Regions from separate parts of the Chryseobacterium sp. C39-AII1 genome, predicted to be linked through region 2. Evidence: riboswitches for the same ligand, from Rfam matches in the RefSeq annotation. Region 2 holds a riboswitch; the other holds the start of a gene.
The links. Region 2 has a riboswitch for cobalamin ahead of ABEG63_RS15355 (acyl-CoA thioesterase). Riboswitches for the same ligand answer to the same signal wherever they lie in the genome.

Region 1 (9,308 bases), on a different contig from region 2:
AGTTACTTAAAACAGGTTTGTTTGTTTTCTCTTTTTTGAGTTTTATTTCCTGTACGGATGAGGTAATTGAACCCATTGAGAAAAATGAGCCTTATGCTTTGGAATATCCGTCTTATTTTTCGAAAATGACATTTAATCCTTCAGAAAATCCTCTGACTAAAAATGGAGTAGAGCTCGGACGAAAATTATTCTATGAAGGCAGGCTTTCGCGAAATAATACCATTTCCTGCGGCTTCTGCCATATTCAGGAAAATGCTTTCACCCATCATGGTCACACGGTAAGTCATGGGGTTGATGACAGAATTGGAATCAGAAATGCTCCGCCGATTCAGAATATGGCTTTTTTACAGCGATATATGTGGGATGGGGTCATTCATAACCTGAACGAACAGCCTATCAGTCCGATCACAGATGTGAATGAAATGGACAGCTCGATTCCGGAAATTGTGTCCAAATTAAATGCGGATGCGAAGTATAAAAAATTATTCAAAGCAGCGTATGGCGATGAAAATATTACAGGAGATAGAATTCTAAAGGCGCTATCGCAATTTATGGTTACTCTAATTTCTGCAGATTCTAAATATGATCGGATGAAGCAAGGAAAAGAAAATTTTTCTTCAGAAGAACTACAAGGAATGAATTTATTTCAACAAAAATGTTCATCATGCCACAGCGGAGAATTGTTTACCGATGAAAGTTTTAGAAATACCGGGATGTATTATAATACGCAGTTTAAAGATGCAGGTCGTTATCGCGTAACATTGGAACAGGTCGATTGGATGAAATTCCGGGTTCCGAGTTTAAGAAATGTTGAATACACAGCGCCTTATATGCATGACGGCAGATTTTACACATTGGAAGCCGTGTTGAATTTCTACTCGGATAATGTGGAAGATAACCCCAATTTGGATCCTCGATTAAAACAAAACGGTCACCTCGGAATTGCTATGAATACTCAGGAAAAACAATTCATCATCACTTTTCTGAAAACGTTGTCTGATAAAAATTTCATATCTAATCCAAAATTTGCGGAATAATTTTTTTAAACATGAATAAAATATTTTTAATCATAAGCTTGATTTTATTTAATTTAAATCAGGCTAAACCTCAGAGTGACAGCCTTTATATTCCTGATGAGGTTCACCAAGATTTTTTTGATGATTGTGACGCCTGCGGTTGCGGAGCAGGAAACGGCTCTTCAGGCTTTGAATCTCTACTGAACCCTCAGTTTATAGGAATTAAATATTTTGCCCAGCATTATAAAGCCAAGGAAAATCTGTTTGTAAAAGATTTAACTCAAGATCAGTATTTTAACACCATTCAGCTTTGGGCAAGAATTCCGGTAACTCAAAAACTGAGTGTTTATGGAAGTTTACCGTTTCATTTTCATGAGAAGCAAACGTTGCAGGGAGATATAAATATTAACGGAATCGGAGATTTTAATGTGATGGGAATCTATCAACTGCTAAATTCCAAGAATAATATTCATCAGCTGAATGGTGGCGTAGGAATAAAAGTTCCGTTGGGAAAGTTTGATGAAAAAGGAATTACGGGAGTAAATCCAAGTTTTCAGCTGGGAACAGGGAGTTGGGATTACCAGATGGTACTGAATTACAAATTCCAGAAAAATAAAATCGCTTTGTTGATGAATACAGATTATACCATTAAAACAGAAAATAAAAAGCATTACAATTTCGGAAACCAATGGAATTATGCTGCAACAGGTTTTTATCAGTTTGTTGAGAATGATAGAATAATTTTCTCCGGAAAAACGGGTTTGCAAGGAGAAGTTTTTGATCAAAATAAACAGTTTAACGAAGCATTACCAAGAACGGCAGGAAGTGCTTTGTATGGAAAGCTTGGTTTTGAGGCTTCCTATAAAAAATTCAGTTTGGGAAGTGAAATCATGCTTCCGGTATATTCCAATTTGGCGGGAGGTGATATTCAAGCGAAATCGCGTTTTAGTGTTTTCCTGAATTTTGGAATTTAAACAGAATATTTTAAACGCAAAGATTTTATTTAATCTCTTTTTATTAAAGGAGTAAAGATGAATAGCAAAGCTGTTTGATGAAGCTGCATAAAACACTTACTTCCTCAAATCAATTTTTAATTGATTCATTCTTTGCTCCTTAAAAATATTAACAACAGCGAATAAAACTTTGCGTTAAAAAATATTATTTCAATAAATTAATTTCAGCGTTTATGTATTTGTAAATCAATTTATTAAATTCAATTTTGATTCTGTGATTTATTTTCTATCTTTGCCGCAATCTGGTGAGCCATAAAAAGCGCTTAAAAGGGAATCCGGTGAAAATCCAGAACAGACCCGCTGCTGTAAGCTCCACACCAAAGTTTTTGATAATAATATCCACTGTTTTTTAATGGGAAGGATTTCAAAAACGGAGTAAGTCAGAAGACCTGCCAGACCATAAACGTTTGACGCTTTCGTGGAATAAAGCTTAGGACATCATTGATTTTGTGTGGTTTACGACTACGCTTTATCGGTGTATTCTTATATCCATTAGCGTCATCATTATCTAAATGAGCTAATGGTGGCAAAACTTCTTACATCTCAACTCTATAAGGTTGTTTTCGCAGTTTTTGTGTTAACAACGCCATTGTTGTTTTCACAATCCAGAAAAGATACGATTAAGGAGAAGACGATTCTTCCAGTCAATATTTACAAAAAGAATTTTAAAGAAATCCTTCCTGCACAAACGCTTTCGGGAGAACAGCTGGAAAGACTCAACAGTCAGTCGGTAGCCGATGCGCTGAGGTATTTTTCAGGAGTTCAGATCAAAGATTACGGCGGAGTTGGCGGCTTAAAAACCGTGAATATTCGAAGCATGGGAAGCCAGCATGTTGGGGTTTTCTATGACGGAATTCAATTGGGAAATGCCCAAAATGGAGTGGTGGATCTGGGAAAATTTTCTTTGGATGATATTGAGGAAATTTCTCTTTATAACGGGCAAAAAAGCGAAATTTTTCAACCGGCTAAAGATTTTGGTTCGTCGGGTTCTATTTATATGCAGGCTAAAACTCCGACTTTTAGAAATGGTAGAAAAACGAATTTAGTTTTAAGGACAAAATCTTCTTCTATTCAGCTTTTTAATCCGTCTTTTCGCTTAGAGCAAAAGATTACCGATAAAATTGCGGCCAGTTTCAGCTCGGAATATTTACAGACGGATGGTATTTATAAATTCAGAACATCGAGAAAGAATGATGATGGTTCTACGGCGTATGATACCATTGCTAAAAGATATGATTCTGATGTGACTTCAAAACGTTTTGAGACCAGCTTAAACGGAAATTTAAACAACGGAAACTGGAGCATAAGAGGATACGGATATTTATCGGATCGTGGGGTTCCGGCAGCTATTATCAGCAATGGTTTTATTCCGCGAGGTTCTAGAATGAGGGATGAAAATTATTTTGTTCAGGGACAGTTTAGAAAGAAAATATTCAGAAATTTTGAAACTCAGTTCAAAACAAAATTTGCTTATGATTACACAAGATTTGCAGATACTTTAAATGTTGGAGATACCGGGTTAAGAATCGACAATACTTTTATTCAGAGAGAAGTGTATTTGTCTTCTTCCAATTTGTATTCAATTACTCCAAACTGGGATGTGAGCGCAAGTTTCGACTTTCAGTATAATAATCTGGATGCCAATTTAATCGATTTTTCATATCCAACACGTTATACCTCGTTGGTCGCTTTTGCAACAACCTATCAATGGAATCGGTTTAAGGTATTGGGAAGCGTTCTGGGAACATTTATTAATGAAAATGTACAAAAGAATTACAATGCTCCCGATAAAACAGAGTGGACACCTTCAATTTTTGCGAGTTATCAACCTTTTGACTCCAACGATTTTACGATAAGAGCTTTCTATAAAAGGATTTTCAGAATGCCGACTTTTAACGATCTCTACTATACGATGATCGGGAATACGCTTTTGAAACCCGAATATACGAATCAGTATGACGTGGGTTTTACCTATCAGAAACTTTTTGATCATCAGAATTTTAAAGGCATTTATTTAAAAGTAGACGGTTATTACAATGTCGTAGAAAATAAAATCGTCGCGATGCCGACTGCTAATTTGTTTCGATGGACGATGACAAATCTTGGAAACGTTGAAATTATCGGAGCCGATGTCAATCTTCAGGCCGAGATCAATGTGGGAAATGTAAGGTTGAAACCATTGGTGAGCTATACGTATCAAAGTGCAAGAGATTTAACAGATCCAGGCGAGTCTAATTACGGTGATCAGATTCCTTATGTTCCATGGCATGCCGGAACGTTTACGATGATGGCAGATTACAAAGACTGGAGCTTCAATTACAGTGGAATGTATGTCGGGGAGCGCTATGACGGACAATTAAACAATATTCAGTACAACTATATTCAGCCCTGGTATACGCATGACCTTTCTGTGCAAAGGAAATTCCATTGGCTTTCACACGATTTCAAGGCGAGTTTTGAGGTGAATAATATTTTCAACCAAAATTATGAAGTTGTGAAAAACTATCCGATGCCGGGTAGAAATTTTAAACTGATCTTAAGCTTTATGTTATGAAAAAACTCAACTTTTTTTTACTGGCTTTTACTTTACTTTTTCTGCTTTCATGTAGAACAGATGATGTGGTGGTTCCCGAAGAAAGAGAAACACTTACTCAGCCCGAAAATACGGCTATCAAAGGTTTTTATCTTTTAAATGAAGGGAATATGGGGAGTAATAAATCGACCCTCGATTTCTTTGATTATACCACCGGAACCTACCGCAGAAATATTTATGCGGAAACGAATCCAACGGTTGTGAAAGAGCTTGGCGACGTAGGAAATGATATTATGGTCTATGGCGGAAAGCTGTATGCCGTTATCAATGTTTCCAATAAAATTGAAGTGATGGATGCCAAAACGGCAAAACGAATCAAAACGATTCAGTTACAGAATTGCCGTTATCTGAATTTTAAAGGAAATAAAATCTATGCGAGCAGTTATGCCGGTCCGGTAGCATTGGATCCGAATTCGCCACCGGGAAGAGTGGTGGAAATTGATACAACTTCGCTTTCTATTCAGAGAGAAGTTGTCGTTGGCTATCAGCCTGAGGAGCTCGAAATTGTGGGAAATCAGTTGTTTGTAGCCAATTCCGGAGGATATAAATTTCCGAATTATGATAAAACCGTTTCGGTGATCGATCTTACGACTTTTACCGAGACTAAAAAAATAGATGTTGCGATTAATCTTCACCGTTTACAAAAAGACAATTACGGCGATTTGTATGTAAGTTCGAGAGGAGATTATTATAATATTCCTTCGAGTTTGTTTTTACTGGATGCCGCAACTGGAGTGGTGAAAAAAGATTTTCATGTTGCCGTAAGCGGAATGACGATCGTAAATGATAAACTCTATTATTATGGAAACGAATTTAATTATAATACCCATTCTTACACCAAAACTTTCGGAATTATCGATGTTAAAACCGAGCAGGTTATTTCCACAAAAATTATCGATCAGGAATATGTGGATGCCATAAAAGCGCCTTACGGAATTGCCGTAAATCCTATCACCGAAGATATTTATATTACCGATGCCCGAAATTATGTGGTCACAGGATATGTCTATTGTTTTGATAAGAATGGAAAATTCAAATGGAAAACTGAAGGCGGAAATATTCCTGCTCACTTTGCTTTTTTATATAAATAATTAAATCTGAACGATGAAGAACAACAACTTTAAATATATAAAGACCTCACTTTTAGCCATATTATTTGTTGGAATCACCGCCTGTAAAAGTGATGACGACGATTTTACTTTTAATGGTCTTGAAGAATCGTATTCTATTGACCGTTTTAATGTCTTGAGCATTCCTACAAACGTATCGGCAAATGTAACATGGAGTATTAATGATTCTATTATTTCACAAAATTCAGAACTGGAATTCATCAGCCCGACTGTTGATACCTATCCTTTAACACTGAAAATTGAAAGGAATGGGAATGTTCAGACCTATAATTCAAAAATCATTGTGAACCATGAAGTAGGAAACTATAGCAAATATATTTCAAAGGTTTTAGATTTTAAACCTGCAGTTGGTCAGTTTATTAATGAAATTCCGGAGTACGAAAACGGAAGTACTTCAGCAGCGATGATTCAGAAAGCGAATGATTATCTTGTAGGAGGAAATTCTTCCATGGTTACCCTTGGCGGCTACGGCGGCTATGTGGTGTTCGGATTCGATCATACGATTCCGAATATGAACGGCAGAGATTTTAAAGTGCTAGGAAATGCTTTTTTTGCCAACGGATCTACAGACCGCGCAGGATCTTGCGAGCCGGGAATCATCATGGTGGCTTATGATAAGAATAAAAACGGCAAGCCGGACGATAATGAATGGTACGAAATTGCCGGAAGCGAATATTTTAAAAATACAACAACAAAAGACTATACAATAACTTACTTCAAACCCAATAGTAATAAAGTTCCGGTTCCGGGGAATGAGTATTGGCAAACCGATTTGGAGTACATCAAATGGGAGGATAATAAGGGGAATTCTGGATTTAAAACAAAAAATACCTTCCATAGCCAAAGCTATTATCCGTTGTGGCTTTCTGATCAATCTTACGGTTTTTCAGGAACCAAACTTCAGGATAATTTTCATGACCAAAGTGGAACCGGAACATATTGGGTAGGAAAGTCCTACGATTTCGGATATGCAGACAACGCTCCGAATAATGACGAAGCTTCCAATATCGATATTTCCTGGGCGGTAGATCGAAACGGAAAATATGTAAAACTTCCTGGAGTCGATTTTGTGAAAGTGTATACCGGGGTAAATCAGGAAGCAGGATGGCTGGGCGAAGTGTCTACGGAAGTTGCCGGAGCGTATGATTTACATCTCAAATAAATTCAATAATATTTCTAAAATTAAATAAAAATGAAAAAGTTTTATCTTTTTACATTGCTTTTTCTGTTTGCATGCTTTACCAATGCGCAGATAAAAGTACAGGGCGTGCCCCGAAATGACCTTTCGCAGAATTTGCCTGCGCAAAGTCAGAATCTTACCACTACTACTTTGCCTTTTTCAGACATTCAGTATTGGGTAGGCACAGGAACCAACGAAGCAGCTTTGGTGATTCAGTGGAATGACAGTAAAAATCCTGATGCCTTGGTTTGGGGGTTCAGATGGAACGGAACAGCGACAGGTGAAGATATGCTGAAAGCGATTGCGAAGGCAGATCACAGATTTTATACTTTGCTAAGACAGGGAACTCAGTTTGGTACGGCTGTTGGAGGAATTGGTTTTGATTTGAATGGAATTAATTCCAACGCATTGTATAAAAACGGTGACACGATGTATCCGTTGTATCCGTCAGAAGGGATTATCAATACTTCGGAATATGATTTTGATTCCTATACTGCCGCAGATACCAACGACCACTGGAAATCTGGCTGGACAACCGGGTATTGGTCGTATTGGGTGAAAGATCCTGCGGATGCAGATTTTGGATACTCAGGAGTAGGAGCTTCCACTAGACAATTGCAAAATGGATCTTGGGATGTTTGGAATTTTAATGTTGATATGAATTCTTTCCCTATTTCTTCTACATTAACTCCGGTTTCGCCTTATGTAAATTCTACTGACTTTACCAATGGCTATTTTATTGTAAATGAAGAATGGTTTGGCCACACCAACGGTTCTGTAAATTTTGTTAATCCAAATGGAACCGTTAATTACAGAATTTATAGCAATGTGAATAATAATGAAGCTTTTGGAGCAACAACGCAATTCGGAACAATTTACGGAGATAAATTCTATTTTGTTTCTAAGCAAGCTGCTGATGGTGGTGACACACAATATACACCAGGTGGAAGATTAGTGGTTGCCAATGCACAAACCATGCAGAAAATTGCCAGCTTTAATACGATTGGTGGGGGAGACGGAAGATCTTTCTTAGGCGTTAACGAACACAAAGGATACATTGGAGCTTCTAACGGAATCTATACTTTTGATATCGATAATATGCAGGTAGGTTCTCTCATTCCTACAACAGGTGGTGGAAGTGCTTATGCAGGACAAATCGGGAATATGATCAGAACTTCTCAATATGTTTTTGCCGTAAAACAGGCTGCCGGAATTTTTATTATTGATCCTAATACAGATACAGTCATTCAGACAATTTCGGGATCTTTCAATTCTATTGTTCAGGCTAAAGACGGAAGTATTTGGGCAATTCAGGATCAAAAGTTGGTCAATATTCATCCGACAACTTTTGTTACGACAATTTATAATATTCCAACCACAAAATATTTTGCTTCTTGGGGCGCTTGGCATGCAGGAAGCTTTACAGCAAGTAAGCAGAATAATGCACTATACTGGATCAATTCTATCAATAGTTTTTCTTCAGGAACACAGATTGTAAAGTTTGATGTAACTAGCAAAACATTCAATGAAAATTTTGCGACGATTCCGGGGCAAACAGGATCATTCCCACAAATTCCTTACGGAGCAGCACTGCGTGTGAATCCTACAACAGATGAATTGATTCTTAACACTACAGAATACGGTTACGGAGCTCATTACCAAAATAACTGGGTTCATACTTATAATAACAGCGGAACTTTAACCAATACTTTAAAATTAAACGATTATTACTGGTTCCCGGCTGTAGTAGTTTTCCCGGATAATACAAATCCTGTGGTTGCGGCTACTTTCCCAACTCAGATTAATGTAAATAGCGCAACATCGATCGATTTAAAAACAATCGTTACGGATGATGATAATGCCTCTGCTTCTATTGTAAAAGCAGTGAAATCAAACAGCAATGCAAATGTAGTTTCTGCGGTAATTAATTTGAATGACGAATTGGTTTTAACACCACAAGGAAACGGAACTGCTGAGGTGGTGATAAGTTTCAACTCAAACGGTAAAGTGGTAGAAAAAACGCTGACAGTGAATACGACAAGCGGAGTTTTATCAACTGTTGAGGTAAAGAAAACCGAATTAAGCATTTATCCAAATCCTGCGACTGATATTCTGAATATCAAGACACAGGATAAGGTGGTAAATGTTTCTATTTTTGATGCATCCGGAAGATTAGTGAATGCTAAATTCGAAAACGGACAAGTAAATGTAAGTACTCTTGCAAAAGGCATTTACATTGTGAAGATCGTTACGGACAAAGCAGTTTATCAACAAAAATTGATGAAGAACTAATTTTTCACAAGCATATTCAAGTTTGTTTTTTAGCCTCCACCTCTTGCCTTTTGTGGAGGCTATTTTTTTCTTCCTTTGATGTTT
Region 2 (9,308 bases):
AAAACCACGATTGATGCCGATGAACTGGAAAGAATTTAAATTTCAACAATGACGGTAGAAACACGAATCGTTTTTAAGGATTTTTTACTATTCAACCTAAAAAATTCATTAATACGAATCATTATATTTCCAATAATTGCATTGATATTCTTTGGAATCAATTATTATAATACAGATAATGATAACCGGGAATTTATGGAATCTGCTTCTGTCTGGCTGTTGATCTTTTTTGTATTTATTATCATTCGAACGTATTTTAGTGTGAGGAAAATTTTTTATTCAAACCAAATGATTCAGGAAAATATTTCTTATACGTTTACAAATGAAAATATTCAATCTAAAGGAGAAACCTTTGATTCAGAATTTGCTTGGAATACGGTCTATAAAGTGAAAGAAAAAAAAGACTGGTTTTTGATCTACCAAACGGCTCAGATCATGAATATGGTTCCGAAAAAGTTTTTCACGAAAGATCAGATTTTAGAATTCCGAAATATTGTGAAGAATAATAAAATACGGTCAAAATTAAGAAACGATTAATTTAAAAATAAAAAGAGAGTGTTTATGGGCACTCTCTTTTGTTATATTTACTTTTTAATGAATTTTAATTGAACTGACTGATCTTTATCTTTTACATGAAGAAAATAATTTCCTCTTGTCATATTATGCAGATTAATTTTATTATTAGAGACCGTTCCTTCCTCTACTTTTTGTCCCAAAACATTATAGATTTCAAAATTTGCATTGGTGGTAATTCCTGAAACATGAAGAATTTCTGATGCTGGATTGGGATAAATCGTCACTTCATTTTTCTTGCCGGCTTCATTTGTAGATAAGAAACTGCTTGAGAATGTAATTCCGTAATCTTCAACTTCGCCCTCTGCGAAAGTTCCGCATCCGTTACTGACAATTTCCGGCGACACAATAACCCTCATGGTCGTTCCGCACATTGGGCTATTCGTTCCTGTAAATGCAAGTACCGGAATGTTAAATGAGCTCGTTACAATAGGCGCTGTTCCGGAATTCATATTCAATACCATTTCTGAATTATCAAAAATTCCATTCGCATTAAAGTCTATCCAAGCCTGTACTCTAAAAGGAGTTGGCGTGCCATTCCATGTTCTGCTAACGGCCAATGTATTACCGGTAGTTCCTACATTAGCAGTGATGTGTCGCGCTGGATCTGGGCGGTAATCTGTATACAGTGAAGCTCCGGAATTGCTTACCATAGCCGGAAAACCTGTCGCATTGAAGGTAATATTAGAAATATGCACCACATTATTATTAGTGGAATTACTTGCGCAGTAATTTAATGAGGTTGTGAAAATAATAGGTTCCGACCAAGTTCCTACCACAGAACAGATTTTAGCCACTTGCACTTCATACGCTGTGCAAGGTGTTAATCCCGTCATTGTAAAAGAAGACAAACCCGTTATAGAAGTAACTACAGACCACGTTGCTGATCCTACCATTCTAAATCTTACTGTGTTTTCAGGAGTGTTGGGATCGGCAGTCCAGGTTACGGTTCCGGTTGTGAGCGTTACATTGGATACCTGAACATTCAGTGGTACGTTGGTATCACAGAAAAAAGCAGATTCCGATTCTTCTGTAAGTTTAATTTTGCTTTGAAACAATGAAATTCCGGATAAAAACAGGAATAAATAAAGTAGATTTTTTGTCATATTTTTCATGGTTTTAAAAATTCACTTAAAAATAAACTAAAAAATCGGATTATTCATTACATTATTACTATATAAAATTACATTTCACGCATTTATCAGCATTTTATATTTCAAATTCAACTTTATTAAAAAAGTTTTTCATGTTTAGTTCTAAAGAAAAGAACTGACCAGAATTAGGCTTACGGACTATTTTCAAAATAAAAAAGGCTGCCTATAAAGACAACCTTCTGACTATTTATAAGTTTTGAGCTTAATTTCTATCTTCTAAATTTTCAAATTTAGCATAAGATGATTTTAGATGATGCAGCTGATCAGAAACCAATCTCGTGCTTTCAGGGCAAAGATCTCCGCTATCAAGTGCGCTTTGGTAGGCATCAATCGCAGCATTTTCACCGAAAACTACATTTCCAAGAGTAGAATCATCTTTATCTCCTGAAAATGAATTCTTCACATCAATCCATGCTCTGTGAATTGCCCCAGCTGTACTTGTGGTATTATCTGCTTCTCCTCCTTTTTGATTAATTAAATGAATCAAATCGTTTTTCATGGTCTGAGACTGTGAAACCATTTGATCGTAATCACTTTTAAGCCCCGAATGGGTATCCCAAACTTTATCTTCTACTTTAGAAAATCCTTCAATTCTGTCGTTGGTAATGTTCAGCAGATCATTCAATACTGATACTGTTTTGTCGTTGTTCATATTAAATTTTTTGGTGTGTTATACATTTTACAATACTGTATCGTAAAATTTCATGATCAAGAATATACAACTATAAGACCACTTTTTGCCATAAAAGGCAGGTGTGGTATCTAAAGTTTTAATTTTAAAATAAAAGCTTTTTTAGAGCAGTTCTTGTTTATATAAAGAATATTTTAGCTATTAATTCAGATAAAGTATAATTTTACAATCTTAAATAACCAGCTCCTATTGAGAATTAATGACAACGAAATTTCCAACAATAAACAGTACACTTTGCCCCAACGAACTTGGTAAACTTATTCAACAAAAATATGATCTAAGCGATAAAACGGAATGCAAGATATTCCGACTTGCGATGAATCATTTATATATTGTTTTTGATGGGGAAAACAAATATGTCTTTAGAGTGTACACTCATAATTGGCGAACGAGGCTGGAAATTGAAGAAGAATTAAGACTTTTAACATTACTAAAAAACGCGGGGCGACAAGTTGCTTTTCCAATAGTTGATGAATCGAAACAGTTTATTCAGGAAATTGAAGCATCGGAAGGAAAAAGGTTTGGAGTTCTATTTTCATATGCGAAAGGTGTGAAAACAGCAAAATTTTCACCTCAGACAAGTTTTCTAATCGGGCAGGCATTAGCCAAAGTTCATCAATCGACTGAAAATATCGAACTGAAAAGAATGCCTTATACTTTAGAAAATTTGCTTACAAATCCTATTTTAAAAACAAAAGAATTTTATAATACAAACATCAGCGAAGTTCAATTCTTAGAATCACTTTCCGCTTTTTTAAAGTTAAAAATGGAAAGTCTTGACAAAAGTAAAATGAGATTTGGAGCAGTTCATCTTGATGTTTGGTTTGATAATCTGCATATTAATAACGAAAAAGAAATCACTTTTTTTGATTTTGATTTTTGTGGAAATGGCTATTTATGTTTTGATATTTCTTACTTCTTATTTCAGTTATTTTCAACTCATTTAAACGAAGAAGAATTTCAAATAAAAGCAAACAATTTTTTGAAAGGGTATGAATCTGTGATTGAAATTAGCGATGAAGAAAAAAAGCTTCTTCCTTTCGGATGTTTAGCAATTATGAGCTATTATATAAGTGTGCAATGCGATAGATTTGAATATTGGACGAATATTTTCCTGAATGAAGATCATTTAAAAAGGATGGTTGGGAATTTGAAGCGTTGGATGTCTTACCACAAAATTGAAATTGAATAGCAAACAAACTTAAAAAACTAAAACTACCTTATGAAATTTTCAAGCGATCTCGTAATTTATGATTTAGAAGGAAGTTGCAAAACTTTTGGAAAAAATGAAACGAATATTTTAGAAATTGGTGCCGTAAAACTAGACAAGAAAACTTTTGAAATAAAAAGTGAATTTTCTATTTTGATTCTACATCTGGAATTTCATTAGAAAGAATGCTAGAAAAAATGAATATAAAAGAAGATTTTAAATTTCACAGAGCATTAGATGATGCAAAAGCAACAGCATTAATATGCAGCAAATTCTTAATGAAAAATAATTGACTATTGTGATTTACCCGATTTTTGATAATTATTTAAAACAAATTAAAGATTTAAAAGAATTGCAACAGTTTAATTATCTTCAGAAAAGTATTTAATTTATATATTTGAACAGTCAAAAAAATTTCATGATGATTTCCGTAAAAAAGGCATTATATTTATCTGTTTTCAGTCTGTTTTCTTTAGCTTCTGTAAAAGGGCAAAATAAAGTTCCTTTTGGGGTAGTAAAAGCTCAGGAAGGTTATGCGATGGTACGCGTTCATAAAGACGACTACCGAAAAATTATTGATAAAATTCGCATGAAAACGGGAGATGTTTTTGTTTACGTAAAACCTGCACCGGGAGAAACAGAATGGATCTGGATAAAATATCCTGAAAAACAAGATTCTGAAAAACCTTTCGTAAGATACGACAGCCTGAATAAAGAAGGAATGGTAAATAAAGAGCGTGTTGCCTTTATTGATCAGCTTCCGAAATTTACACCTTCAAAATCTAAAAACGGAAAATCATTAATTTTTACAGACGATACTAATCAGAAAATTCCGACTAATCAGAGAACGAAGGTTATCATTGATGTTTACCCTTCGTATGCTCATCTTAAAAGACAGGAAAAAGATGCAAGCGGGAAAATTTTGACGGTTGATAAAGTAAAACCTTGGGGAATTGGCAATGAAATCCCTGAAGGTATGACGGAAATAAAATCTATCCGAGTACAACAACCCGGAAGAGGTTCTGTATTTGTGAGAGATGCGATTAAAAATTTGTTCCAGCCTTCTATGGATTTTGAAAATATTGGGGTAACCGCCTTGGATGATGACCATATTTTCCTTTATATGATTAATGGTTCCGGTGAAAACCGTTATACCACCCTTTGGAGCATCAATAAAGGAAGAGCCATCAATCAAATAATTTATAATAATCCGGAATAAATCTTATTTTCTACTGTTTTATCCTTATTTTTGCACCCAGAAAAGCCAATCGCTTTTTCAGAAATCGGTTCTGCTTAATTGCAGATTAAAAGGGAATCGTGTGAAAATCACGAACTGTCGCGCAACTGTAAGTAACTAAAGTCTTTATCAAAAGTCCACTGTTTCGTTATCAGGCGAGATGGGAAGGAGATAAATGATGTTACGAGTCAGGAGACCTGCCTATTTCTTAAACAAAAAACTTTCGCGATTTGAAGTTTTATTGATCTAATAGATGTTTCAGGAATTTCTAAGATTCCTGTTATTGTTCTGTTGTTTGATACTATTTCATTTCGCCTTAATTTATAATGAAATATGACTACAGAAGAAAGAATTGAAGCATCCGTAACCAGAATTTTTAAAGCGGTTTTCCCTAATACAACCAATCATTACGATACGCTTTTCGGAGGTACTGCCATGCAGTTGATGGACGAAGTGGCTTTTATCACCGCGACCCGATTTGCCAGGAAACGCGTGGTAACGGTAAGCAGCGATAAAATTGATTTTAAAAAGCCAATTCCTGCAGGTACTATCGTAGAATTGGTAGGAAAAGTTTCTCATGTAGGAAAAACGAGTATGAAGGTAAATGTTGAAATCTACACCGAACAAATGTATTCTTATGAAAAGGAAAAAGCGATTGTAGGTGATTTCACTTTTGTAGCGATCGACGAATTCAAAAAACCAATTCAAATACTATAAAGAAAAGGTTCGGGCGGCCTTCGGCCGCCCGAACCCAATATTTTCAAATGTTTTTTAAAGCAGTTTCGGCGAGCCAAAGGCTCGCCGAAACTTTTATATTTTTTATTTATCACGAATTTCACGAATGATGGTGTATATTTTTTATGTAATTGAAAATTAAATATAATCATCTGTAAAAATCTGCGCAATCCATGGGAAAATAAGATATTCCGTTAAAAAATTATCTCAACACCTTTTCAGTTTCCAAACTCAAATTCAATAATGTTTGGAAAGCCTCTCCCATTTCATCAGAAGCTCTGCTGATGGCGTTTTCCAACATATTTCGGATTTGTTTTTCAGTAACTCCGGCTTCCGTCCAGCTTTTTCCAGAAGTATGCGAATTCAGAATAAAAGGCATAATTCGGTCAATTGCACAGGCAAAAATAGCATCCGGAGTTTTTTCCTCTTCAAATTCAAGCCAAAGATTGAAAAACTCAGTTCTTAAAGGCTCATCTAGAATTCCGAAAATGTTTTGAGCAGAAACTTTCTCTCTTTCAAACTTACCAACCATTCCCGCTTCATCAAAAAGAAAAGTATCACCCGCTTCAATTTCTACCAAATCGTGAATGGAAAGCATTCTGATCACTCTTAACAAATCAATATCCGCTCTGTTTTTCGCATAAGGAAAAAGAATTTGAGCCAAAATAATAATCTGCCAAGAATGCTCAGCTGTATTTTCTCTTCTGGAATCATCTGCATTGTAATTTCTTCGTTGTACGTTCTTTAAGGCATCAACTGCCAAAATAAAATCGATCTCCTTCTGTATCTTCATTATCTGTTACTTATAATATTCATCAATTGGATAATTTTTAACCGTTTTTATCCATTTATCATCTTTAAATTCCTTGGTTGTTACAATCACTCGCTCACCGCCACTCGCATCTTCTTCCACTTCATATACTTTCACCAAACCTCGGTTGGGAATAACAGTAAATTCTGTAATATAATGCATTGCCGCTCCCGATTTCGCATAGGTAATCAACCGTTTCCTTTCATGATCTACTTCAAACATTCCAAAAGAGTTGCTGGCAAGATCGGTAAGCTCTTCACTAGGCACAAATTTTTTCTTGGTAACATTGTAAACATATACATCATAAGAAGCAGCTCCGTAATTTCCTAAATTTCCGTTTCTTACGGCAACATCTTCAGTTCCGTCGAAATTAAAATCATCAAAAATTAAAGGGCCATCTGAAACCACATTTTTATCCAATCGAACAATTTCTTCCTGTGATATTTTATTATTCTGATTTAAATAAAAAACTAAATTCTCAGAAGTTAATGTTTGTTCGATTTTCGAACCATTTTTTTTGAATAAGTCAATAACCGCTTTACCTCGGCATTCGTCCCCCGAGCAGTCTTCCATCATAATTTTTGCATCATAATAAGCAGAAGCATCTTTCATTTCAAACTTATATTGAGCAAAGCAACTTGTTCCAACTAAAATAAATGGCAATAAAAATTTAGAATATATCATAATTGTGTTTAAATAAAAATTTAAATTCTGGCTAGATTAATAACCCAATTTCCTGCCAAAAATACAAAATTTTAAAGTCTTTCACACTTTTTTAAGTTGAAAATCAAAATATGCAAAATTTCAATTAAAATTTATTCCATTGAAAATCAGTAATTTAAATATTATATTTAAAAAATTACACTACTTTGTATTGCATAATACCATTTTATTTACATATCTTTGTAATGTAAAATCGAAATAGGTTCAACTAGCTAGGAACTGAAATCGGTTTTAGATATAACTAATTAACAAAACTTATTAAAGATGAATACTGAAAATACCAAAGCGCAAATGCGAAAAGGCATTCTGGAATTCTGTATTTTAAGTCTCATCAATCATCGTGAAATGTATGTTTCCGACCTTATAGATGAACTAAAAAAAGGAAAACTGGATGTAGTGGAAGGAACCCTCTACCCTCTTTTAACAAGATTGAAAAACGGAGAATTTTTATCGTACAGATGGGAAGAATCTACCGGAGGGCCGCCTAGAAAATATTATCAGATCACAGAAAAAGGTAAACTGTTTCTAAATGAACTTCAAAATACCTGGAATGAATTGACAGATTCTGTAAACCAAATCACTCAAAAAAATTAAAAAAACAAAGCTATGAACAAAACACTCTCAATAGGACTTGCAGGTTTTTCTTTTACGATAGAAGAACATGCATACATAAAGCTTAGCGATTATCTGAATGCTCTTAGAAGCGCTCTGGATGCTTCGGAAGCAGATGAGGTAATGCACGACATAGAAATCAGAATGGTGGAAATCTTCAAAGATTCTTTAGGAAAACGCGAAGTAATCAACGATTCGGATGTAGAGAAGGTAATTGCACAAATTGGAACACCCGAAAAAATAGAAGAGCAGGAAGAGGCATATTATTCTGAAAAAAATACTTCGAAAAAAAGAAGCGCAGGAACTGAATATAGTGATAAAAAACAATTGTTCCGTGATCCAGAAAAACAGAAAATTGCCGGAGTATGCGCAGGTTTAGCTCAATATGTTGGAATGGATATTACAGCAATGAGAGCAATCTGGTTGGGAATTTTCATCCTGGGAGCTTTCACAGCGGCAGTTTCTTCAACATTGGTTTTCTTATTATATATTATTCTTTGGGCCGTGTTACCAAAAGCAGAATCTGCGGCAGATTTCCTGAAAATGCAGGGAAAGCCTATGAACTTCGACAATCTTAAGAATGAGTCTAACAAATTGGTGCAATTCGCCAATGAATCTACTCAGAGGGTCGGAGAAATATATATCGAAAACAAACCTTACATCAGCAACGCAAGCAGCGGAATATGGAATGTTTTTAAATATATCATTGGTTCACTTTTCGTTTTAATGACAGTAGGAAGCATTGCAGGAATATTCGCAATCATCGGGATTTTCGGAGTAAATGCAGATTTCCCAGGAGCTTCTGAAATGAAATTCTATATGGATGATAATGGTTTAGACAAAGTATTAACTGCTATCATGGTGGTTGGAGCTTTGATCCCGGCAATTATCTTCAGCTTATTAAGTATCAAAATTTTCTCTCCGAAAACTAAATTGAGAAATATCGGATGGGTATTAGGAGGTTTATTCCTTTTATTAATCGGATTGGGTACTTACTTTGGAATCAGCATGGCGAAAAAAGACCTTATCTACAGAGGCAGCAAAGAAGATGTTGAAAATGTAGCGATCAATACAACTTCAGACACATTGTATGTTGATGTAAAGCAAGTGGTTATTCCACAAAACTTCAAAGGGTATGACAGCGATATTTATTCGGATAAGAAAACAGTTTTCGAAGAAGATTATCCGGATGTAGATGTTGTAAGAAAATCTGATGTAAAAACACCTTATCTAATCATTAAAAAAGAAGGAAACGGATACAATGTTCCGGTACAAATTACGGTTCCTGTAGAGGTTGAAAACAATAAAGTGCTTCTTCCAAACTACATGAAGTATCCTTACGAGCACAGATTCAGAGATTACAGAATCAGCTATGAGCTTGTGGTTCCGCAAAGAATGGTGATTATTCCGGTAAATAAAGACAAAATTTATTTTGACGGAGATTTAGACGGAGACGGAATCAACGATAATGATCAGGATGACGACCATAACAACAACGGAATCAAAATTGAGAAAAACAAAATCTCTGTAAACGGTTCTACGATTGAGTACAGCTCAGACGA

Region 1: another riboswitch for cobalamin. It lies ahead of ABEG63_RS03265 (TonB-dependent receptor); the one in region 2 lies ahead of ABEG63_RS15355 (acyl-CoA thioesterase).

What each region holds. Positions count from the first base shown of each region.
Region 1 covers NZ_JBDFPQ010000002.1:87,449-96,756, reverse strand. Annotated here, with positions in the region: gene ABEG63_RS03275 (cytochrome c peroxidase) at 1-1,037, shown strand, start outside; gene ABEG63_RS03280 (MbnP family protein) at 1-1, shown strand, start outside; gene ABEG63_RS03270 (transporter) at 1,049-1,990, shown strand; cobalamin riboswitch at 2,256-2,441, shown strand; gene ABEG63_RS03265 (TonB-dependent receptor) at 2,550-4,583, shown strand; gene ABEG63_RS03260 (DUF5074 domain-containing protein) at 4,580-5,713, shown strand; gene ABEG63_RS03255 (cell surface protein) at 5,727-6,914, shown strand; gene ABEG63_RS03250 (DUF5074 domain-containing protein) at 6,945-9,224, shown strand; gene ABEG63_RS03245 (MFS transporter) at 9,284-9,308, opposite strand, start outside.
Region 2 covers NZ_JBDFPQ010000010.1:109,427-118,734, reverse strand. Annotated here, with positions in the region: gene ABEG63_RS15390 (DNA mismatch repair protein MutS) at 1-39, shown strand, start outside; gene ABEG63_RS15385 (YcxB family protein) at 49-537, shown strand; gene ABEG63_RS15380 (GEVED domain-containing protein) at 585-1,679, opposite strand; gene ABEG63_RS15375 (PA2169 family four-helix-bundle protein) at 1,930-2,379, opposite strand; gene ABEG63_RS15370 (phosphotransferase) at 2,618-3,610, shown strand; gene ABEG63_RS15365 (hypothetical protein) at 3,641-3,808, shown strand; gene ABEG63_RS15360 (hypothetical protein) at 4,047-4,847, shown strand; cobalamin riboswitch at 4,896-5,085, shown strand; gene ABEG63_RS15355 (acyl-CoA thioesterase) at 5,199-5,582, shown strand; gene ABEG63_RS15350 (HD domain-containing protein) at 5,803-6,393, opposite strand; gene ABEG63_RS15345 (hypothetical protein) at 6,400-7,095, opposite strand; gene ABEG63_RS15340 (PadR family transcriptional regulator) at 7,399-7,728, shown strand; gene ABEG63_RS15335 (PspC domain-containing protein) at 7,741-9,308, shown strand, end outside.